2 linked regions of the Oceanispirochaeta sp. M1 genome follow. The protein of the gene in region 1 interacts with the protein of each later gene in a pairwise test. Links are inferred from orthologs where the notes say so. Each region holds a gene or a part of one and is shown on either strand. Other genes may lie near its edges.

Region 1 (11,909 bases):
AAAACCCGGGGACTTTGATCTAATTCTTTTCAAGGCTTGACAAAGATTTAGGCATAAGATATTTTAAGCTACGGTTTTTGGAGAGGTGTCCGAGTGGTCGAAGGATCTGGTCTTGAAAACCAGCGTAGGGAGACCTACCGTGGGTTCGAATCCCACCCTCTCCGTAGTTTTTAGACCAAATTTTTTACTTAATTATTGTTTCTGGTTAAAAAGACAAACCAGGAGAGGTGACCGAGCGGCCGAAGGTGGCACCCTGCTAAGGTGTTGTGCGGGTAACCGCACCGAGGGTTCGAATCCCTCCCTCTCCGAACACGTGCCCATAGCTCAGCTGGATAGAGCGTCAGTTTGCGGAATTGAAGGTCAGAGGTTCGAACCCTCTTGGGCATATCATTGAGTAGCAGGTATCCTGTTATTCTCATATGAATCATCTGGAGAGGTGACCGAGTGGCCGAAGGTGTGCGCTTGGAAAGCGTATGTACAGCAATGTACCGGGGGTTCGAATCCCCCCCTCTCCGTATTTCCCTTCAGTGTTGATTTTCAGGCTCCATGCAATTGAACATCGCCCAACCCGGTCAGGATCGGAAGGTAGCAGCCGTAAGTGATTGTTTGATGTGTCATGACCCGCTTGAGAGGAGCTGAGGGGATTTTTTTTGCCCTTTTTTGAATGCAAGTCAACCTTGCTGTCTGCCTCCCTTTCAGCTATAATCCCCTATATGGAATTTGAAGTAACCGCCACCCGGAAAAGACCCCAGTCTCTGATGGAATTATCAGGACAGGATTTTGTTGTTGCCACACTGAAAAACTCAATTGAGTCCGGCAGAATTGCTCATGCGTATCTGTTTTCCGGTCCCAGGGGTGTGGGTAAAACTTCATCAGCCAGAATTCTGGCACGTTCTCTTAACTGTGAAAAAGGACCTAGTATCACACCCTGTGGTGTCTGTTCGAACTGCGTGGAAATTGCCCGGGGTAATTCCATGGATGTCATTGAAATTGATGGTGCTTCAAATACAAGTGTAAACGACATCAGGGAGATCAAGGATGAAGTTCTCTTCGGTCCCGGAAGCTCACGCTATAAGATCTATATTATCGATGAGGTTCATATGCTCTCAAACAGTGCGTTTAACGCCCTGCTGAAGACCATTGAAGAACCACCTCCCTATATTATATTTATTTTCGCCACCACAGAGATCCATAAGGTCCCCGCAACTATACGTTCCCGCTGCCAGCAGTTTAATTTCAGACTCGTGGAACTGGGTGAGATTAAAAGACTTCTTGCCAATGTATGTGATGAAATTGCAGTTAAATATGACGAGGATGCCCTTTTCTGGATTGCCAGAGAATCTACGGGATCCGTACGTGATGCCTATACTCTCTTTGACCAGATCGTCTCTTTTTCCGAAGGACATCTCAGTCTGGATAAAATAAGGGAGAAACTCGGCCTGATAGGAATGGATCAGCTAAATAATCTGATGACCCATCTGGTTGAGGAAAAAACAAATGCCTCCCTGGATCTTCTGGACTGTATTCTCTCAGGCGGTGTTTCAGTAGAACAGTTTATTGTAGACCTGGCTGAGTACCTGAGAAATATTCTCTTTATCTTTCATGGTGTCAGGAAGGAATCACTCCTTGGCTACACCGAAGACAGATTCTCCTCCGCTGTGTTTGAAAATCTGAATTCCAGGCAGATTGAGTGGGCCCTTGAAGAGGTTATCACTCTGTTCAGGAATATCCGTTATTCTCTTAACCCCCGATTTGAGCTGGAACTGCTTGTCAGCCGTCTCTCCAGTATCCGATATCATATCGATCCCAAGGCTCTTCTGGAGGAACTCTCCAGGATGAAAGAACAGTTGGGTTCTTCAAATATACAGATCAGCTCTTCCGGGGAAGAGATAAAAAAAAAACTGAAAATACCTGAGACGGTATTATCAGATGCATTTGATCAAAAGCTGAGAGAGCGGCATTCAGCACCTGCAGTATCTGCTGCGAAACCAAATGAAGCAGAAGCTGTTTCGGCTTCATCGAACCCTCCGGCTCCTCCTGTAATTAATGAAAAGGAAGAGAGGAGAGAAACACCCACTGTAAGGCATACCGAAAATCAGCTGCAAAACCTTAAAGAAATTGAAGATGCCCCGGGGGAAATCCAGCAGGAAACTGTTCAGAATGAGCCCCTCCCTCCTCTTCCGGAATTCAGGGAAAAGGTTCTGATAGCATTAAGGCAGGAAAGACATTCTCTTGCTGCCGCTATGGATAAGTCCGGAAGCTGGGATCTTGATGGCTCCGGTCTTACCCTCAGTTTTAACAGTCCCTTTGAATCCACTTTTATTGAGAAAGAGAGCAGAGAGATCGAGGCCATTGTAAAAAAGGCTCTAGGCTGGAGTCTGCATATAAAAACAATTGTAAAACATAAAAAAGAAGAAGATCTGAATCAGGAAGTAGAGGAACAGGTTGAACTGGTCCGGAATATATTCAGAGGAACCTTGATAAACAGGAGTTGAGAATGAGTTTTAACCCGATGGATTTAATGAAGAACCTGCAGGAAATGCAGGGTAAGATGGGAGATGTTCAGGCTAAGCTGAAAGATATATATGCTGAAGGTTCTTCCGGAGGTGATCTGGTCACTGTCAAAATGAACGGTCAGATGGAGGTCTGTAGTGTAACTATAGATCCTGTTGCCGTTGATCCACGAGATGTGAAGATGCTGGAGGAACTTATTGTCTCCGCCTGTTCTGCAGCAACTTCCAGCATTAAAGAGAAGATTAAGGATGAAATGTCCGATCTTGCGGGAATGCCTCTTCCTCCCGGATTTCCCGGAGTCTGAGGGATGAATACCCTCGAAAATCTGATTACCCTTCTGTCGCGGCTTCCCGGTATAGGGAAGAAAAGTGCGGTTCGAATGGCTTATTCCCTTCTTAAAGGAGATGAGGATTATAATAGGCTCCTGGGACAATCTATCGGGGAGCTGAAAGAGAGAATCCATAAATGCAAAGAGTGCGGAAATTACACGGAGGATGATCTCTGTGTTATCTGCAGTTCTTCCGACCGGGACAGTAAAGTTCTCTGTGTCGTGGAGGAGTCTCAGGATATTATGATGATAGAGAGCACTGGAGACTTTAGAGGGCTTTATTTTGTGCTCCATGGTGTACTGTCTCCCCTGGACGGAATAGGGCCGTCAGAGCTGGGTTTTGAGCGTTTGATGGAGAGAATTGAATCACTTGGAGTCAGTGAGATTATTCTGGCCACCAATCCCACCCTTGAGGGAGATTCTACGGCTCTGTATATCAAACATCTTCTTGATGGGAACAGTATCCGCATATCACGTATAGCTTCGGGTCTCCCTGTTGGAGGTGATATGGAGTACGCTGACACGATGAGCATTTCCAGAGCTCTGAAAGGTAGAATGGAATACTGAGCTTATTTATTTTCACCAGGACATAAAAAAAAGCCTGAATCCCTAAGGATCAGGCTTTTTTATTTATAAGTTGATGCTCTCTGTCGTCAGAGTTCGTTCAGAGTCTGACTGCTCAATTATAATTTATCTATGAGCATTGAACATTTACCAGATGGAATGGGAAGTGTCTTTTTCTTTTGACCGAGTATATCTATTGTGAAGTAATAGAGTTTTTCTGATTCAAGACGGATTTCCCAGCCTCTGGCGCTTTTATTACTGAGGATCGTGATCATGTTTCTCTTTAGACAAAGATCTTCTATTCCCATCAGTTCAAGAGTGGGAACAATCCAGTCTACAGTTTTACGTGGCAGACTGATATAGAGTCCTACAACATTTTCGATCATAAGAGTGATGGTGGAGAGTGCTGCATAACTCAGAAAGAGCTGTTTATTCTCCATGTTTTCATCCTTACAAACTGCAGGACCTTCGCTCATGGGTGCATAGGATTCCCATAGGGTTCCTTTTTTATTCCCGTCGGGATGAAAGGTATCCAGGATATAGTACATATGACGGATGGAACACTCTCTTGCAAAATCATAACGGCCGAATTTTTCAAGCCCTTTGATGATCATGAATGTGAGAAAAGGATAGACAGAACCACGGTACCCGTTTCCTTTCTTGTCAAATTCAGGTTCGTCTGCAGCCAGAGAAGGAAAGGGATTATCCGTTCCGAAAATCTCAGGATCCTTCAACAGCTCAATCATTCCTTCAGCACGTGCTTCATTGGGAATCTCCGCCAGGAGGGGCCAGTAGGAAGCGGCTGTCTTAACTTTTACCTGCTCAAGATCTTTATCCAGATCGTAGTAGATATTATCTTCCTTATTCCACATGAGAGTGTTGATTCTGGTTTTCAGAGAAAAATACTGTTTTTTGTATTTGAAGCTGAGTTCCTTATCATTCAGGATATCTCCCAAAGCTGACATGTAGAGTGAATTCAGAGCCTGCTGTGCATTGAAATCGACGGCAAACTTCATTTTCTCTCTGGGAGAGTTGGTCATCTTTGTAGCTTCAAGGGGAACAACATAAAGTCCGGAATCTACATCTTTAAAAGTAACATCAAGCCAGCTGTAGTAACGCTCCAGGAAAGGCATGATTTCTTTGATTCTCTTTTTCTGACCTACTTTGTGGTATAGGTTATATTCAACCCATGCAAGTAGGGGAGGCGATACGCCCTCAGGATTTTCATCTGTAAATACCGGCTTTCCTGTTTCAAGATCATAATTGGAACGAATGGCACCGTTTTCTTCCTGCAGCTGGTAAAAATTGTCCAGCATGGGAGCAACGGGGTATTTCATATTATGATAAACAAGAAAGAAAGTAGACATACATGATTCGAAGAGATCGAGAGTCGTATTTTCCTTATGGTTGAAGAAGCTGTTCTTAATCTCTGAACTGCCTTTAAACCAGTAGTCCTGTACCCATGCCCAGGATCGGTTGTATATATCTACAAAGTCCTGGTCGTAATAGTGTACCTTTGGAAAATCTTTCTTAACCACTATAGCTCCTCGATTGCTTATAACTAAAAAATTCGATTATTGTGAATTTCGTATAATACAATTAATTCATCAATTACACAATGTAAAAGAGTCAGTTTTTACCAGTTCGGCTGGATGCTTTAAATTATGAAATTGACTATATATACTTTAATAAATTATAGTACATTTTTTAAATTCGGGATAAAAAAAATGAAAAAAATTATGATACCGGCTAATAAAGTTCAATCTGAGTTCTCTGTAAAGAAATCAAGGTTCATAAGTATGGTGTTTCCGGTAGAAAACGATATGGAAGTTCGCAGTAAATTGAAGGAGCTCAGGGTAGAACATCCCAGCTCAAGACATGTTGTCTGGTCCTATGTTCTGGGTGATGCGGGGACTCTTTACGGCCTGAGTGATGACGGAGAACCCCATGGAACGGCAGGTAGACCGGCTCTTGAAGTTCTGAAGGGATCAGGCCTGACTTATGTGGCACTTTTTGTTATTCGCTATTTCGGAGGAACAAAGCTGGGAACTGGAGGTCTTGTTTCAGCCTATACACAGGCTGCCCAGGATGTTCTGGCCCTGGTGAATTCTGTTGAAAAAATTGAGTATTCAAAGTATTCACTATCATGTTCCTATGCTCAGTATGAAGGTGTGAAGGCAATACTGCTAGAGAATAAAGCACTGGACTGTGTGGAAGATTTTTCAGAAGGTGTAACAATATCGGGAAAAGTACCCCGGAGAAATATTGAAGACTGCCGCAGAGATGTAAAAAATTTCTCTCAGGGTTCTATTGAAATCAATATTGTTGAAGAGGAATAAGTGTATATAAAGGAATATTGAGCTTTCCTCTGTTTCAATTTACAATACAGCGGAAAGATTAAAGACAGGGAATCCAGAGAGGATATGCCCTGAGTAGGAGATATTATGGGACATAGTGTGATTCCTGAAGCTGAAGCCGTACTGGACAAGGAGTTTCCCGTACTGGATAAAGGTTTTGTCAGGCTCGTTGATTATATGGGAAGTGACGACAGAATTGTACAGTCCGCTCGAGTTTCTTATGGAAGCGGAACCAAATCCTTCCGTGAAGATAAGGGACTGATAAACTATCTCCTTCGAAATGAACACACTTCACCCTTTGAACAGGTTGTATTTACTTTTCATACCAAGATGCCGATTTTTGTTGCCCGTCAGTGGGTTCGTCATAGAACTGCAAGGGTAAATGAAATCTCAGGCCGCTACAGCGTTATGAAAAATGAGTTTTATCTACCGTCTGAAAAAGACGTGGCGTTTCAGAGTCTTGATAATAAGCAGGGCCGTTCTGAAGAGGAAATACCCCCTGAATTGAAACAGAAGGTCCGAAGCATGCTTGAGGAAGAGCAGAACAAGGTATACGAAAATTATACAGCCCTTCTGGATGACAATGTCGCCCGTGAACTGGCTCGTATCAATCTGCCCCTCAGTCTTTATACCGAGTGGTATTGGCAGATGGATTTAAAAAATATGTTTCATTTTCTGAAATTGAGAATGGATGCCCATGCGCAGATGGAAATCAGAGTCTATGCCGAGGAGATCCACAAGCTGGTCAGTCTTGTCTGTCCGGTTGCCATGGAGGCATTTGATAATCATATAAAAGGTTCAGTCCGTTTTTCAGCAGCGGAGCTTGATGCTTTAAGCAGGGTAATAGCGGGAGAAGAGAATTCTCTTAAAGGAAAAGACCTTGAGCGCTTTAATGCAAAACTGAAGGATCATAAGCAACTTTAAATATTTTCCCGCCGTACTCGATCAGAGATAGGGCTTAATCTTTGTCATCAGCTCATCCATTTTCTTAGTAAAGGCTGAACTGATGAGACTATCAGGATGCTGCTCTGTCAGATTTCTAAAGGCGGAGAGTGAGTCCTTCATATTTTCTTCACTGATATTAAAATCTTTTCTACTGCCGTTTCGTCTGTCGTAACTGGAGACTTTCTCCTTGAAATGACGTCCGCCGGAAAGTCGTTTAACAACCGATGCCATCTTCAGAGGAATAGCCTTATCTATAAGAATCTGTCTTTTGTCATCAGGCAGATCGTGGGAAAGGGTAAATAGATAATTCATCATTCCCGCAATATCCAGACGTGGTTCCAGCTCATCCTCTTCTTTCTTTTTCAGGGGATCTTCCGGAGAAGCAGGTTCTGTCTGAGCTGCAGGTTTGGATTCTCCCGCCGGAGCAGGGGGGGCGGGTTCTGATTCAGCTGCCGGAGGCGGTGTCGGATTGACCGGGTAGGGCATCTCTACAGGATAAGGTTCGGGCGCCGGGTAGGAAGAAGGCGGAGCTGGAGGATAGGCGGCAGGAGGAAGTGGTGGGGCTTCCTGTATAACTTCCTCTTCTTCAGGAATTACACCTTCTTTCATCAATTCAGTGTAAACGTCTTCCATATCTTCTGTATCTTCTTCAAGAAGGAGAGTATCTTCTTCCTCATTGATATTTATTACGGGCTCCATGGCATTTATATCCAGCAGACTGATGGCATCTTCTTCATCCATGGGTATCTGTGACAGTTTTGGTCCTGTCGAATAATTCTGGGATTGATCCTGTTTCAAATCCCTGATGGTTATCTGTCTCATTTTTGCCAGATTGTTGTGCCAGTTCTCAGAACCTTCCTCAAAGGAGGATACGGTTTTTTCATACAGTTCCAGTGTCTGCGTAAGGTTATTGATATCTTCAGTTGCAGTTGAGGCACCTTGGAGGTTAAGCAGAGATTCCAGCTTGTTAACCGCTTTTTCTCTCTCTCCAGATTGAAAATAGGCTTCAGCCATATCGGTAAGTGTTTCCGGATCGTTGATCAGTTCAGGATCTCCATCAAGCTGTTCATAGAGTTCCGCCGCCTCATCCTGTCTGGATGTCTTCTGAAGGATTCTTGCTTTAATATGAAGTGCCTTTTTATCAGCAGGAAATGCTTCAAGATAATCTTCAATATACTTCAGGGCTTCATCATAGCGTTCTCCCTCCAGATAGGTTTTGGAGAGGGTATAAAGAATTGATTTGTCATTAGGATCCAGTTTGAAAATTTCTATCACACAGGAACGGACCAAATCCGGTCTTTTCTCAATGGCATAGAGTGCCGCAAGGGCTCTATAGGCTTCCAGGTTATCTGTCTGTCTCTCAATGACATGGTTGTATACTTTTTCAGCTTCTTTATAGCGTTCCTGTTTTGTCAGGATGTCACCGATCTGAAGACGGATATGCATATCAGAAGGGTGGTAGTTAGCCTGTTTATTCAGCTCTTCCAGGGCTTCCTGCAGAGCATTCTGTTTCATATACAGCTGCTGAAGGTTAAGTGTGGCAGTTTTATAGGAAGGATCACGGGAAAGAGCTTTTTTAAAGTAATGGCGGGCTTTCTCTTCATCACCTTTTTCGGCGTGAATTGTACCCATACTATTTATGGCACGAACATTTTCAGGTTCTTTATCCAGAAGCTGTTCGAATTTTTTTTCGGCCTCATCCAGGGATCCCTGATTCTGAAGAACCTCTCCCAGATTTCCGAGACTTGGTGTCCAGCCGGGCCTGTATTTCAGGGACTCTTCATACTGGATTTTAGCCTCATCCAGATTTCCCCTGTCCTGATATGTTATTCCCAGATTGTAGTGGAGGGTTGCATTATTTTTGTCCATGGAGAGACCCTGGCGATAGATCTCTTCGGCTTTTTCATAATTTTTGCTCTGCTCAAAGATGGTTCCCAGATTATTATAGGCCTTTATGTAGGAAGGATCCTGTTTGATTGATTTTTTATACCATTTCTCGGCCAGTTCGAGATCGCCGTTTCGTTTATAAAGATTTCCAAGGTTGTAACTTATGTCCGGACGGTCCGGAGCAAGTCTGGCGGCCTGTTTAAAGGCGGTTTCCGCTTTTGTGAAGTCGCCTTTGTTTTTATAGGAGACCCCTACATTGTTATATGCTTCCGGGTTTTCAGGAGAGAGATGGATTGCTTTTCTATAGTCATTGATGGCTTTATCCGAGTTCTTGAGAGCCTCATGAATATTTCCTGAAAGAATAAGGAGAAGTATGCTGTCTCCGTTTTCTTTCAGGAGGGTATCAGTCATATCTCTTGACAGTTCATAGTCTTCAAGGAGGTAAGCTGAAATGGCCTGATTGTATTTGTTCTGATAATTACTCATGAACCATCCTTCAGGGTCTTATAGAAATTTCTTCGGAAAAATCACTGTAACGGGGATTATCCGATCCAGTATAGGATTTTATTGCGAAAAAATACTGTTTAAAGGGAGAGAGTCCGTCTAAAAGAGTATAACTCTCTTTTTCAATTTTTAAGGGACTGCCGGGATATATATACTCACCGGGATTTTCCCCGAAGAACAGAAGATATCCTTCAACTTCAGGAGAGGCGGAGGGATTCCAATCCAGCCTGAGCTCTCCGTTATCAGATCGCCTTGCATGTATATACGCCGGAGGAAGGGGCGGGAGTGAAGGAGTGTAATCAAGTTTCATAAACGAGAGGCCCGGAGTTAGATCTTCTTTCATGTCGGGGTAGAGAAGAAATGCCATCAGCAGATAACGTCCCCGGCTGTCTTCATCAATTTCAGAAAATGGTTTCCATAATTCAGGAGCGTCCAGAACAGTGCTTTCTCCCTGGAAATTCTGTCTTCTCTCCTCGGCTTCAAGAAGACTGTTTGTTGCAAAATAGTAGGGAAATACAGCAGCATTTCCGGGACTGCTGTCCACAGCACTCAGACTGTTTAATCTGGAGTCCGTGAATTTCAGGTCCAGTACGGTGCTTATTCCATAGCCCGGTTGGTCGTAGCGTCTTGTGGAACGGTTTTCAACAAAACGGCGTTCCATCCTGAATTCATCCATAAAACCTGTAAAACCGGAACCGATGACCAGTTCACCAGGTTCATCACCCACTCTTGGAGTGTAAACAGTGCTGGATTCATTTCCATCATCAGTTGTATAGATTATTGCCGAGGGTTGACCGTTTACCAGGTATTCCAGCATCCCTGTACGGCTGTCATAACGGAGCATATGGTGATTCCACTGTCTGGGAAGGACAGGATCTCCGGATATTTCATAGAAAGATTCAGGGCTGTCGGGCATCTGAAAAATATTACTGAAACTCCATACCAGGCGACGGTTGATAAAATGACAAAGAATTGACTGAGAGTAAATTTCATCTCCGTCACGGCCCAGTCCCTTCCATTGAATAATATTTTCACCTTCCCTGGGATTCGCAGGGTAGAGCCAGAATTCAATTGTGAAATCTTCCCAGTTTGTAAAAGGATAAAAAAGGGAACCACGGGTATCTGCTTTCAGTGTTATTCTGTTTTCTCTATCGAAAGTTGCACTGCCGGCACCGGATTTAAAGTATTTGCGGCTGTATTCCGGCTGTTCTCCAATAATATAGTTACCCGATTTATCTCGTCCTTCCGCTTCATTGAAGGGGAGAAGGATATCGGTTGAATCTATACGGGAGTTCAGTTCGGTTCTGTTCAGTACAAGATCGAGAAAACCACCCTTTCCGGGGGTTGTTTTCAGGTTATTTAGAACCGTTCCGTTCCAGTCATCCTCTCCACCGAGAGTCAGGCTTTCGGCAAACAGAATCTGTGAGAAAATCAGGGTTTGTAAAATCATCAGAATGAGGGTATGTTTTATCTTCATAGCAATATATGAATCTTATCGGTAAATTATGGATAGTAATAAAGAAAGAGTCGAGACACTTCGAAAACAAATAAAAGATTTCCCCCTCCAACCCGGTGTATATCTGATGAAGGATGAGCAGAAAAAAATCATCTATATCGGAAAGGCTGTCAAATTGAGAAACCGGGTTCGTTCCTATTTTTCAGGGGAAAAAGATATAAAAACCAGAACTCTTGTCCATCAGATTCACAGTATTGATCATATAGTCACCAAGAGTGAATATGAGGCACTTCTCCTTGAAAATAATCTAATAAAGAAATGGAATCCCCGATACAACATCAACCTGAAAGACGGGAAGAGTTATCCGGTTATCCGGATTACATCGGATGAATATCCCCGTGTATTCAGGACTCGAAATATTGTAAATGATAAATCTCAGTATTACGGACCCTATCCGGATGTTAAAGTTCTGGATGAAACACTTGCACTTATAAAGAAGATGCTCCCTCTGCGCAGATGCAGGAAACTGAAGAAAAGAGAGAATCCCTGTCTCTATTATCATATGGGAAAGTGTTCGGGACCCTGTGCCGGACTGATCAGTAAAGAGGATTACCGTACTCTGGTAAACAAGGCAAGAGCCATACTAACGGGGAGAACTGTCGGTCTGGAAAAAGATCTTTTAAAAGAGATCAAGGTCTTGTCGGAATCTCTTGAATTTGAGAAGGCCGCAGAACTGAGGGACATCCTAATTGCTCTGCAGCTGCTGCAGACAGAACAGAAAGTCGAGGATTTTGAAGAAGAGAGCCGGGATTATGTAGGGGTGGATTCTTCGGGAAATTACTACTCCTTCGTAGTTTTTCAGATGAGGAATGGAAAACTACTAGGAAAAGAATCCTTCAGGTCAGAGTACTACGGTAGTGAACAGGATGCCACCCAGGAATTTTTACTTCGATATTACGGCACTCCCGATAAAGATTTTCCTTCCCGTGTATTTCTATCTTTAAAGGACCGGAGCCTGATTCAGGATTATCTGAACCGTGAGGTAAGGGGTGCAGATAAAATGGTTCTTGAACTGCCCCGGAGTAAACGGGATCAGGCAGTCCTCAATATGGCTGTTGAAAATGCGAGAAGTGATCTGGCCAGAAAGCTGCAGGATATGGGGAATATTCCCGCACTTGAAGATCTGCAGATGGTTCTGAATTTGAAAAAGCTCCCCCGGAGAATCGAAGGATTTGATATAGCTCAGCTAGACGGACACTTCACAGTATCATCATTGATCTCATTTAAAGATGGAAATCCGGATAGAAAAAATTACAGACATTATAATATTCGTTCCCTGGACGGGGGAATTGAT
Region 2 (12,190 bases), on another replicon or contig:
GTTGTCCTTCCTCCCAACCGGGCATCCGGTGGCAGATATCCTCCAGTCCAAGACGCAGAGCATTTGTTACAGGGGAGGGAAGGAGTTTTCCAAGATCAGCGGGCAACAGTCCCGGCTCATAGGAAGTGGGGAGAAGTTTCGAACCGGATTCTCCTTTTAGAAAATCCTTTATTGTCATGGATGGAGCCTTGTAGCCACTGCTCTCTCTATAAAATTTCTGTTCCAGAGCCTCCAGCCAGTTCAGACTCTGTGCAGCATCGGGTTCATTCTCATTTATCAGCCGGGGCGGAACTCCCGCAACCAGGGCGGCATTGGCAAAGGCACCGCTTCTGTCGTAATAGCTCATCCCGTTAACAATATTAGTGTTCGAAAAGGTGGCTGCAGGTACCACTTTTCCACCTGGACACATGCAGAAGCTGTATACAGGAAGATCAGCCTTTCCCGAGGTCAGTCTGTATTCGGCGGCTTTGACGCCCTCAAGGGAGGGGCAGCCCCACTGAATCCGGTTAATACTCTCCTGGCTGTGTTCCATCCGGAATCCCAGAGCAAAGTTTTTTGATATATAAGGAACTCCTCTGTTAATTAGCATTCTGAATGTATCCAATGCCGAATGTCCCGTGGCCAGAATAAAATAATCTGCCTCAAGACTGCCGTTATCAGTAATGACAGCTCTGACTCTCCCGTCCTTAATATCCAGATCTTTCACTGACGAGTCGAACTCGATCTTTCCCCCAAGCTTTTCCAGCTCACGCCGCATACTGCGGGCAACCGGGAGAAGTCTGTCACTTCCAATATGAGGATGTGCCAGGTATAGAATTTCTTCCGGGGCACCGTGGCGGACAAACTCCTCCAGAATATAACGGCGCTCCTTCTTTATATGTTTGCTTCGGGAGGTGAGCTTACCGTCAGAAAAGGTTCCTGCACCCCCTTCACCGAAGCTGTAATTGCTGTTTTCAGTAAAAAGAGCCTCTTTTTCAAGCTTTTCGATATCTGCAGCACGATCATCTACGTTTTTTCCCCTCTCAAGGATTGTTACTTTAAAGCCCGCCTTTTGCAGAAAGAGGGCCGGGAATATCCCCGCAGGACCCGAACCGGCAATAACAACTTCTGGACTTCCAGGTACTTTTGGAATCTCCAGAGCTGAAGCTGCGGTAGTCCCTGATGGAGGGCTCTCTTTTATCTCAGGAGATTCAGCCAGTACTCTGATCTGCCAGTGAATCCGGTCTTTTCTGCGGCTGTCCAGGCTCTTCTTTATAATTCTGTATTGCAGATTATTAATGCGGAGTTTAAGGCGGATCTGCCGGTCAAGATCCTCTTCTTTGTAATCGGTGGAAATATTGATATTAAGTTCTGTTTTGCCCATATTTTATCATAAATTGCCCTTCCAACAGGGGCAAGGGGGCAAAACTGTTTATTAGAAGAACTTGACAATATAGGAATCCTTGATTATGTATGTATCCAAAGGTAAAACTTAATTCCCCTTTATCTGGAGGCTCTTTTGGCAGCTACAAAGAAGCTTTTGATCGTGGAAAGTCCCGCAAAAGCAAAAACAATAAAGAAAATTCTCGGCAAAGATTTCACAGTCAAGGCCTCTGTCGGACACATCCGCGACCTGAGCAGCAGCGGCCGTGGAAAGAAGGCTTTGGGAATTGATATAGAACATGATTACAAACCCGATTACATCATTATCAAGGGTAAGGAAAAGACAGTTAAGGAACTGCAGGATGCTGCAGCCAAGGCTGACGAAATCTATCTGGCACCTGACCCCGACCGTGAGGGAGAGGCAATTGCCTGGCATCTCAAGGAAGCTCTGAATCTTAGTGATGAAGAAGCTCACCGGGTTACCTATTCATCAATTACCAAGAGTGCCGTACTCAAGGCTCTTGAGAATCCTCATAAGATCGATATGGACCGTGTAAACGCACAGCAGGGACGGCGTGTCCTGGACCGTCTTGTAGGTTTCAGCCTCTCTCCCTTCCTCTGGAAGAAAGTCGCAAAGAACCTCAGTGCGGGTCGTGTTCAGTCTGTTGCTGTACGTATCGTCGTAGAGCGGGAGAGAGAGATCAAGGCCTTTATTCCCGAAGAGTTCTGGAAAATCAAGGCTCTGGTTTCCCCACCTGAATCAAAAAAGGATCAGTTTGAAGCAGCCCTTGTCCGCTGGCAGGGTAAAAAATTCGAACTGGGAAATCCTGACGCCTCAAATGAGGCTTCTTCTGCAGTAGTTGCAGAGCATATTAAAAGCAATGATCTCAGCATTCTGAAAATTGAGACCAGGGAAGCCAAAGGCCGTCCCAGTCCTCCCTATATCACTTCCACTCTGCAGCAGGGTGCGAGCACATACCTTGGATTCGGTACCACAAAGACCATGTCTGTGGCTCAGAAACTTTATGAAGGTATGGAGATTGAAGGTGAGACACAGGGTCTTATCACCTATATGAGAACCGACTCTATAAGAATTGCCCCCGAGGCCATGGAAGATGTCCGGAATTATATAGCAAATAATTTTGATCCCGAATTTCTGCCTGAAAAGCCTCAGGAATACAGTTCTAAAAAAAATGCACAGGATGCGCATGAAGCTATCCGTCCCAGTTCAACAGAACTGACACCGGAAAGGGTTAAACCCTATCTTACCCGTGAACAGTATCGTCTTTATGAACTGATCTGGCGCCGCTTTGTAGCTTCCCAGATGCCCCCCGCACGCTTTGATATCACAACAGTGACCATCGGAGCAGGAGAGGCCGAACTGGAAGCCAAGGGTAGAATAGTCCGTTTTCCCGGACACACAGTTCTTATTCCCGACAGCGACAAGAAAGAAGACAATAAGTATCAGAATCTTCCTGATGTTAAGGCCGATGAACCTCTTGATATGGATAAACTGGATGTTACCCAGAACTTCACAAAGCCGCCGTCACGTTTTTCCGAGGCCAGTCTGGTCAAGGCTCTTGAGAAGGAAGGAATCGGACGTCCGTCAACATATGCTCCTATTATCAGGACCATCAATGACAGAGGTTATGTCCGTCTGGAAAGCAGGGCCTTCCATGCTACGGAGCTGGGAATGGCGGTTGTCGATATTCTGATCGGTAACTTTGAAGACATTATGGAGCTTCAGTTTACTGCCAATATGGAGAGCAGTCTGGATGAAGTGGAGCAGGGTAAGGCCAACTGGGTCGAACTTGTGGATAATTTCTACAAGCCCTTTGAAGCCAAGCTTGAAAAAGCCATGACAGATGCAGCACCCCTCAAAGGACGCCCCTGGGATGGAGATGAGAAATGTCCTCTCTGTGAAAGTCCTCTGGTATTGCGTTACTCTGTTAACGGTGCTTTCCTGGGTTGTTCCACCTATCCCGAGTGTAAGGGTCTGATACCTATGCCCGGTGAAAATGAACAAGATGAAAACGCCGAACCCGCAGAAATTGTCCCCTGCCCTGAATGCGGCAGCAATATGATTCTGAAGAAGTCCCGCTTCGGCAAGGAATTCCTGGCCTGTTCCAAATATCCTGAATGCAAGACAACCATGTCTGTAGATAAGGAAGGAAAGCCCGTTGAACTGCCCAAGATAAAAAGAGACTGTGATCTCTGCGGTAAGCCAATGGAAGTTAAAATGGGACGTAGAGGGCCTTTTCTGGCTTGTTCCGGCTATCCTGATTGTAAAAATACCATGCCCATCGACAAGGACGGTAAAGTTATCATCCTTCCCAAGGTTGAAGGTGAAGTCTGTGAGAAGTGCGGTAAGCCCATGGAAGTAAAGATGGGACGCCGTGGTCCCTTCCTGGCCTGTACTGGTTACCCGAAATGCCGGAATGCAAAACCTCTTCCTGGAGAAGAGGATAAGAGTGCCGCGGGTGCCGAAAAGGCTGCTCCGGCGAAGAAAGCTCCAGCTAAAAAAGCCACAGCCAAGAAAGCTCCGGCTAAAAAGGCTCCAGCCAAGAAAGCTCCGGCTAAGAAAGCTCCGGCTAAAAAGGCTCCAGCTAAGAAAGCCACAGCCAAAAAGGCTCCGGCAAAGAAGAAATCAGAGGAAGATAAATCTTCTGAAAAAGAATAAGCCACAGAGGTGGAAGAATATCCTGTAGAGTCAGTTTAATTTGGCTTGCAGGATTTTTTTTATCTTTACTTCCCTGCAGGGAATACTTATTTTATTGATATCGGTTTTTCTGCATACAGTAAGTGTATTGCATAATAACTTAGCCCTATTTCAAAGGGCAGGAGTAATTGATGAGTAATGAACCTGATGATAAGAAAACGAATGCCCAGGGCAATAACAATAATGACGACTGGAAGAAAAAACTCCAGGAGCAATTTAAGCCTGAAAACATGGAAAAACGAATTAAAGATATGAAAACCGGAAAGGGTGGTAAATACCGCTTTTCCTTCTGGTATTTTCTCCTTGTAATAGTTGTTCTTGCAGTACTGAACTTCATGTTTCTCAAGACCCCCGATGAGGTTATTGAGTTTTCCGTATTTAAGGAAAAAGTAGAGAACGGTGATATTAAAAGGGTTAAGATGACCCCGTCTTTTTATTACGGTATGACCTATACGGCAGATGAATATGCCAGCCAGGTTATGGATTCTTTAACTCAGCGTCTGAATGGCAGTAAGACTGCCCAGGCTGAGGGAAACATGTTTAAAACTGTTCCCATTAATGATCCTACCTTTGTTCCTCTTATGGAGAGCCGGGATATTGAGTATTATGCAGAGCAGGAGAAAAGGAATTACTTCCTTGAAATTCTTGTAAGCTGGGTTGTTCCACTCCTCTTTCTCTTCTTGATATGGAGATTGATATTTAAAAAAATGGGCGGCGGAATGGGCGGCTCAAATGTTATGAGCTTTGGTCAAAACAATTCTAAAATAGTAGCCGAAGAGGATCTGAATACAAGATTTAAAGATGTTGCGGGTTGTGAGGAGTCTAAAGACGAACTTGTTGAAGTCGTGGATTTTCTCAAAAACCCAGATAAATATACCGCAATCGGAGGTAAAATTCCCAAGGGTGTACTCCTTGTAGGACCTCCGGGAACAGGTAAAACCCTGATGGCCAGAGCCGTTGCCGGTGAAGCCGAGGTTACCTTCTTCCGTATGAGTGGAGCCGACTTTGTCGAAATGTTTGTCGGTGTAGGTGCTGCCCGTGTACGTGATCTTTTTAAACAGGCCCGTGAAAAGGCTCCCTGTATCATCTTTATTGATGAGCTGGATGCAATAGGTAAGAGTCGTGCGGGTGCCATGAGTACCAACGATGAACGTGAACAGACATTGAACCAGTTGCTTGTTGAGATGGATGGTTTTGACTCTACATCAGGTGTTATTATCCTGGCAGCTACCAACAGACCCGAAGTTCTTGACCCTGCTCTTCTCAGACCCGGTCGTTTTGACAGACAGGTTCTTGTTGATAAACCCGACCTTTTGGGAAGAGAAGCAATTCTCAAGATTCACTCTGCAGATGTAACACTGGATCCTGATCTGGATTTGAAAGAAATAGCTAAGGCAACTCCGGGATTTGTAGGTGCAGACCTGGCAAATATCGTCAATGAAGCGGCCCTTCTGGCTGTAAGAGGCGGCAGAAATGCTGTTACTCATAAAGATCTGGATGAGGCTATAGAAAAGACTATTGCCGGTCTTGAAAAGAAAAACAGACTGATCAACCCCCGAGAAAGGGAAATCGTAGCATACCATGAAACAGGACATGCTCTTGTGGCTGCCTTTACCCCCGATGCGGACCCTGTTCAGAAAATTTCAATAGTTCCCCGCGGTATGGGTGCTTTGGGTTATACCCTGCAGACACCAACAGAAGACCGTTTTCTGATGACTCAGGATGAACTGATAGGAAGGATTGATATTCTTCTGGGAGGACGTGCCGCCGAAGAGATTGTATTTAACAAAATCTCCACTGGTGCTTCCAACGATATCATGAAGAGCACAGACATTGCCCGGAATATGATTACCGAATATGGTATGAGCGGTAAGTTTAAGAATATGGCCCTGACTAAACGTAACGGTTCCTATCTTGAAGGTGGTGGAGCAGTTAAGGAATATTCAGAGCAGACTCAGCAGTATATCGATGAGGAGATCTCCCGTTTGATGAATGAACGCTACAAGATAGTTTTTGATCTTCTGACTAAACACAGAGATCTTCTTGAGGGCGTTACTGATCATCTGATGGATGAAGAAGTGATTTCCACAGAAGAATTCCTTGCCCTTATCGAGAAAAATGAGAAGGGTACCGCCGAGTTGGTCAGCCGTAAAGAAAGAGACATGAAGGTCTCGGAAAGAGCTGCTGAAAAGGGACAGAAAAGGAATGATGCAATCATTGCTAGAAACAAGGCCCGTGAACTGGCTGAAATGAATGAGCCACCCACGGTAAGCTCTGAGCACAAAACCGAAAATCCCTATACCCGTGAGGTTCCTCTCAAGATGGCTGGAGAAAAAAAGAAAACAATAGAGGATGATAAAAAAGATAAATAAAATCTTTTATATTATACTCAGACAAATCTGAAAATTCTTAAGATATTGAAGAGCAGAAATCAGAAATGATTTCTGCTTTTTTTTATATTTATACTTATTAACAACTATAATTGATTATATAAACGGGAATGATGAATAATGGATGATAAATAATGGATGATGAAATTTGGAATGTTTTTACATCAGAGACATTGGAATTAGCAGATACCCTTGAAGAATCGATCCTCTCCTATGAAAGAAATGGGGAATCTGAAGTCCTTAAACAGGCATACCATCAGACTCATTCTATTAAAGGAAGCCTGGGAATAATAGAATTCAACAAGCTGGAAGAGCTGGTTCACAGCTGTGAAGAACTTTTTCAATCCTGTATGACAAGGCCATTTATTCAGAAAAAACTATTTGTCAGAGCAGTTCTTGAAATGGTGGATATGGTCCGTAAGGTTATAAATCAGGAGAATGAATCATCCCTGGATATAAATACTATCGCAGATTTCAAAGAGCTGCTGGATCATGATTTTTATGCTGTTGAGGAAGAAGTTTTTTCAACTAATCAGAGTAAAGAGCGATGGATTAATGATCAGAATACTCTCCGTGTAGATTCAGCCAAGCTTGATGAACTACTGAATCTTACTGGTGAACTGTTGACTTCGGGTGATTCATTCCGGCAGCTGAGCAATGAAATGCAGGACAGCCGGCTGAGCACAAAGACTTCCTTTTTACTGGGACTTATAGATCAGCTCAGTAATAAAACTCTTGAAATGCGCATGATTCCCCTTTCCTCTGTTATGAACAGATTTAAACGTACTGTACGCGATCTTGCAGAAGATACCGGTAAAAAAATACGCCTTGAAATTTCAGGCGAGCAGACAGAAGTGGATAAGACAATTGCCGAGAGAATCTCAGATCCTCTCACACACCTTCTTCGTAATTGCATAGACCATGGCATTGACTTTCCAGAGGATAGAAAGAAATGCGGTAAAGATCCTGAAGGTGTCATAAAACTGAATGCTCATCATGAAAATGATGCAATATTCATAACCATCTCTGATGATGGAAAAGGGCTGGATTATAGGAAAATCAGGAAACGTGCTCTAAGTAATCCTGAATGGCAGCATATCACATCAGAAAAAGAGTTGGGTGAGCTGATTTTTGAACCCGGTTTCTCAACTGCCGGTGAAGTTTCGAATATTAGCGGCAGAGGAATGGGGATGGCTGCTGTTAAAGAGAGCATCCAAAATCTCAGAGGCAGTCTTGTCATAAAGTCTGAACCGGGTAAGGGGTCAAGCTTTATCATGAAGTTTCCCCTCTCTCTTGCTCTTGTTGAAGGGCTTCTGATTAAGATGGAAGACAATTATTATATAATTCCTTCCGAGGATGTTATTGAATGTATTCATATTGACCCCGCATCCATCAATCAGAGTCTGGAACTAAGTTCTACTGAATGGAATGGAAAAGTTCTACCATTGGTGAATTTAAAGCGAGTCATGAACCTGGAAGGGGACGCTGGAAATATTGTTATAGTGAGACATCTGAACAGCAGCTGCGGAATTCTCTGTGATAAGGTCGTCGATATTCTACAGACAGTTGTGAAACCTCTCCATCCTCTGTTAAAGAAGGAAGTCTGGATGCAGGGCAGCTCAGTTCTCGGATCAGGTGAACCTGTTATTATTTTGAATATATCAGGTCTTATCAATGAGTTCAGGGTATAGCACAACCCTGTTCTTGCCATGATTTTTCCCATAGTAGAGGGCTTCATCCGAATTGCCGATAATCCGGGTCACACTTGTTTCATGTTCAATACAGCTGACTCCAAATGTCATTGTAACCTTGTGCTTGTATCCTTCAAAATTAAAGACTTCAGCTGCCACTTCATTTCGAATGCGCTCTCCCATCTTGCCGGCTTCATTCACATCTGTTTCCGGCAGGAGGAACAGGAATTCCTCACCACCCCAACGACAGACTGAATCTGTCGGTCTGACGATTCTGTGAAATATCTCTCCAAGATACTTAAGTATAAAATCTCCACAGGCGTGACCATATGTATCATTGAACTTTTTAAAATCATCTATATCTGCTATTAGAACTGAAAATATGGCACCGTAACGGCTGTGGCGCCTCTTTTCAGCATCAAGAACTTCTGTCATTGATCGTCTGTTTTTCAGGCCTGTAAGAGGATCTGTACTGGCAGCTTTTTGAAGTTCATCATTAGTAATGCGCAACTCTTCTTCTGTTTTTTTCATTTTTTCAAGAAGTTCCAGAACCTGATCTTTAACCTCTTTATACTGCTGGATTTGAGTGATAAGACCACTGATATCCTGGAGTGAAAAAACAGCTATCAGGTTATTTGGATTTTCAGGAGAGTGACTGCGAACAACCTGACTTTGAATGCAGAGAATATTCTTTGAATCTTCCTGGAATCTAAACAGGTTCTTATGCAGCTGATAGGAGAAAACAACAGTAGAGCCGACTTCAAATAGTTGATGAATCATAAGAGTATAGAACTTCTTTTTAAGATCAGGAAATAAATCTCTTGCATCTTTATTTTCGGCTTCAGCACTTGGTATATCGGTCCAGAATTCAATCAGCTTATTCCAGAATAAAATCTTATAGTTCTGATCCATACAGAATATACCCTGAGGAAGAGCATAAAGCATTTCATATTGTGTTATCATAGTTCTTCCAGATATTTATCCATCAGCTTAGTCAGATCTTCCATTGATTTCATAGTAAACAGGAGTGCAATATCACCTTGAATACTGTACTTTTCAGCAATGAAACGTGTATCCGCAAGGAGGAGGGTATCTGTTGATTTCCTCAGGTCATCAAGACTGTTTCGTGTGAAATTATGCTGATAAACAGGAATCTGATAATCAAAGTTAATCTTGAGGTAATTTGATATTGTTCCCATAATTGAGTTAAGAACAATATTCCCTACTTCTGTGAGAACACCTACTTTTGCACTGTCAAAATCTTCATCCTCATCAGCATCAAGGAGTAGATTTCCAAGTATCCTGGCACTCTCGGCCGGAAAGATAAGCTTGCTTTCTCCACTTACATCACCCTTGAACATCAGGTCTATGACTGAAACTTCCTGATTCAGATATTCAGGAATTGTATTGCTTAAATCCTTAACATCAATCTGCCTGATAGACGGAATGGAGAGCTGGATATAGGTATCAAGCATTTCACTGAGTATCTCGGAGCTTCTTCCTGCTCCTATGGTCAGAAGCTCTACTAGAAAATCAAGATGATCATCCTTCATTTCTACTTTTTCTGAACTCATAGAATACTCAACTCTTCAAGAACCGGCTTTAATTTTTTTTCATTTACAGGTTTATTAATAAAGCCTGCTGCACCAGAATCTTCACATCTCTTTTTGGTCGCATCCTGGATATCTGCAGAGACCATTAAAACCTTTGATTTATATCCTGATTCTTTTATCTGTTTAAGTGTTTCTATCCCCCCGATTCCGGGCATCAAAATGTCCATCAATACCAGATCAAAATCTTTTTCTTTTAATAGTTCAAGGGTTTCTTCACCATTGGAACATTCTTCTATCTGTTCAATCCCGAGTTCATTCAGGATCTTTCTGACACTGAGTCTTCCAAGCTTTGTATCGTCAACAATCAGTATTCTTTTTTTATTGGAAAGGGACATAATTCCTCCGGCCTTATCTTTTCTTTTTATTTAATATTAAGTGATCAGCTGCCTGAATTCAAAATCTGCAGCTCATTGTGATTATATCATCATCCCTGTCAGCTGTATTAGCTCAAAGCTGATTTTATCAGGACAATGCTATTATTTTGACAAAAAAACCTATATTGTAGTAAATTGATATTAAGCGGTTCTCCTTTGCCGCTGGAGGCACTCATTGAACTTTCATTGGACTTTTCTAATTGATCTCGGAATTATTTCAATTGCTCTGCTGCTGGGAACATTAATACGTTCCAAGGTCAGTTTTTTTCAGAAATATTTGATTCCCAATTCTCTGACTGCAGGTTTTATCCTGCTTATTTTCTATAACTGGATCGGCCCGCTCTGGGGCTGGACAACAGTGTCTCTTGAAAATATGGTTTTTCATTTTTTGAATATTTCATTTATTTCAATGATCCTCAGGATTGGTAAAAAGGTGAAATCTGATAAAAAAGCCGTTTTATCAATGGCAACATCACTTGTGGCTCAGTACGGTCTACAGTGCTTTGTCGGTACCATCTTGACCCTTATTATGATACATACAATTTTCCCCTCACTCTTTCCGGGGTTCGGCCTGTTCGCTACTTTAGGATTTTCTCTTGGACCCGGTCAGGCCTTTGCCATCGGCAGCGGTTGGGAGGATATGGGATTTGAAGGACTTGCTTCTGTTGGATTAACCTTCGGAGCTCTGGGCTTTCTTCTTGCCTGTTTCGGCGGGATATTCCTGATCAATTTCGGTCTTCGCAAGAAGTGGATCTATCCTGATCATATTTCCGGACTTGAAAAGGCAACTGTACGGGCCGGTGTTATCAAAAGAGGGGAGGATGCTCCCGATGATACTGTTGAGAATAAGACCTCATCAGAAGCCATAGATCCCCTCTCATTCAATGCTGCTATTATCCTCGGAACATACCTGTTAAGTTATCTTCTCCTCAGACTTCTGAATTGGCTTCTAGCCTTTGCCGGACCACTTGGAGCAGAGCTGGCAGTTAATCTCTGGGGTATTATGTTTATCTTTTCAGCCGTTACGGCAATGATCGTAAAACACTTTATCCAGGTTTTTAATATGGAATATGTCATTGATGATAAGAGAATGACCCGTATTGCCGGTTTTTCGGTAGACTTTATGGTTGCCGCATCTGTGGGAGCCATCTCTGTAGCCGTACTCCGTGATTACTGGATTCCAATTCTCATAATTGCCGGAGTTTCCGGTTTTATCACGATCGTAACCCATATCTGGCTCTCCAGCCGGATATTTGAAGATCATAGCTTCTATCGAGCCATTTTAATCTATGGATGTGTTACAGGAACACTACCCACTGGCCTGGCATTGCTAAGAATTATCGACCCCGAGTTTGAAACACCCGCCTCACAGGACTACATGTATGCCTCAGGAATGGTTTTCCTGATGGTTATACCCATTATCATTACGGCCAATATGCCAGCCTACGGTGCCTTGAAAGGCTCTCTGGTTCAGACATATATAGTTTTAGGTATATACGCCTTCTATGTACTGTTTTGTTTTGTCCTCTATCTTTTCCTGTCAGGCAAAAACCGCTTCAACAGACCAGCAGACCTCTGGCTTCACCAGAAACACCTCAAGGTGAAAAATAAATAATTACTGTAAATTTAATCAAGTCAGTCTGAATAGAATGGTTAGAATAGAAATAATGTGAATAAAGATTGACCGGAGTTGCCCACCAGGCAGTTCCGGTTTTTTTATGTAAAGTTCCTCCCGCAGCCATCCAAGAGCCAATAAGGCTCTAAAAGTGATATCACATACGATATCACTTTCAGCAGCATCCGCAGTACCGGAAATGTGATATCACATACGATATCACTTTCAGCAGCATCCGCAGTACCGGAAATGTGATATCACATACGATATCACTTTAAGCAGCATCCGCAGTACCGGAAATGTGATATCACATACGATATCACTTTCAGCAGCATCCGCAGTACCGGAAATGTGATATCACATACGATATCACTTTCAGCAGCATCCGCAGTACCGGAAATGTGATATCACATACAATATCACTTT

The links.
Region 2: the proteins of DV872_RS06160 (region 1) and topA interact in binary tests that used the Escherichia coli proteins (3 or more experiments, as listed by UniProt). The link is inferred for Oceanispirochaeta sp. M1 from one-to-one orthologs.

What each region holds. Positions count from the first base shown.
Region 1 is NZ_QQPQ01000007.1:29,286-41,194, reverse strand. Bases 4,144-6,939 are described here. They hold DV872_RS06160 (YigZ family protein), read left to right. Parts: upstream 4,144-5,133; coding sequence 5,134-5,745; downstream 5,746-6,939. Other genes in these bases: DV872_RS27185 (lipopolysaccharide assembly protein LapB), read right to left, coding at 6,709-6,939; thyX (FAD-dependent thymidylate synthase), read left to right, coding at 5,851-6,687; DV872_RS06165 (trehalase family glycosidase), read right to left, coding at 4,144-4,944. Outside these bases: dnaX (DNA polymerase III subunit gamma/tau), read left to right, coding at 714-2,495; DV872_RS06175 (YbaB/EbfC family nucleoid-associated protein), read left to right, coding at 2,498-2,818; recombination mediator RecR, read left to right, coding at 2,822-3,409; more of DV872_RS06165, read right to left, coding at 3,526-4,143; more of DV872_RS27185, read right to left, coding at 6,940-9,081; DV872_RS06145 (LamG-like jellyroll fold domain-containing protein), read right to left, coding at 9,092-10,549; excinuclease ABC subunit UvrC, read left to right, coding at 10,605-11,909.
Region 2 is NZ_QQPQ01000015.1:83,378-95,567, reverse strand. The notes cover bases 1,194-4,270. They hold topA (type I DNA topoisomerase), read left to right. Parts: upstream 1,194-1,498; coding sequence 1,499-4,042; downstream 4,043-4,270. Other genes in these bases: ftsH (ATP-dependent zinc metalloprotease FtsH), read left to right, coding at 4,213-4,270; DV872_RS12540 (NAD(P)/FAD-dependent oxidoreductase), read right to left, coding at 1,194-1,363. Outside these bases: more of DV872_RS12540, read right to left, coding at 1-1,193; more of ftsH, read left to right, coding at 4,271-6,453; DV872_RS12525 (chemotaxis protein CheA), read left to right, coding at 6,606-8,162; DV872_RS12520 (GGDEF domain-containing protein), read right to left, coding at 8,133-9,125; DV872_RS12515 (hypothetical protein), read right to left, coding at 9,122-9,736; DV872_RS12510 (response regulator), read right to left, coding at 9,733-10,110; DV872_RS12505 (sodium:glutamate symporter), read left to right, coding at 10,325-11,764. UniProt on the Escherichia coli protein: Releases the supercoiling and torsional tension of DNA, which is introduced during the DNA replication and transcription, by transiently cleaving and rejoining one strand of the DNA duplex.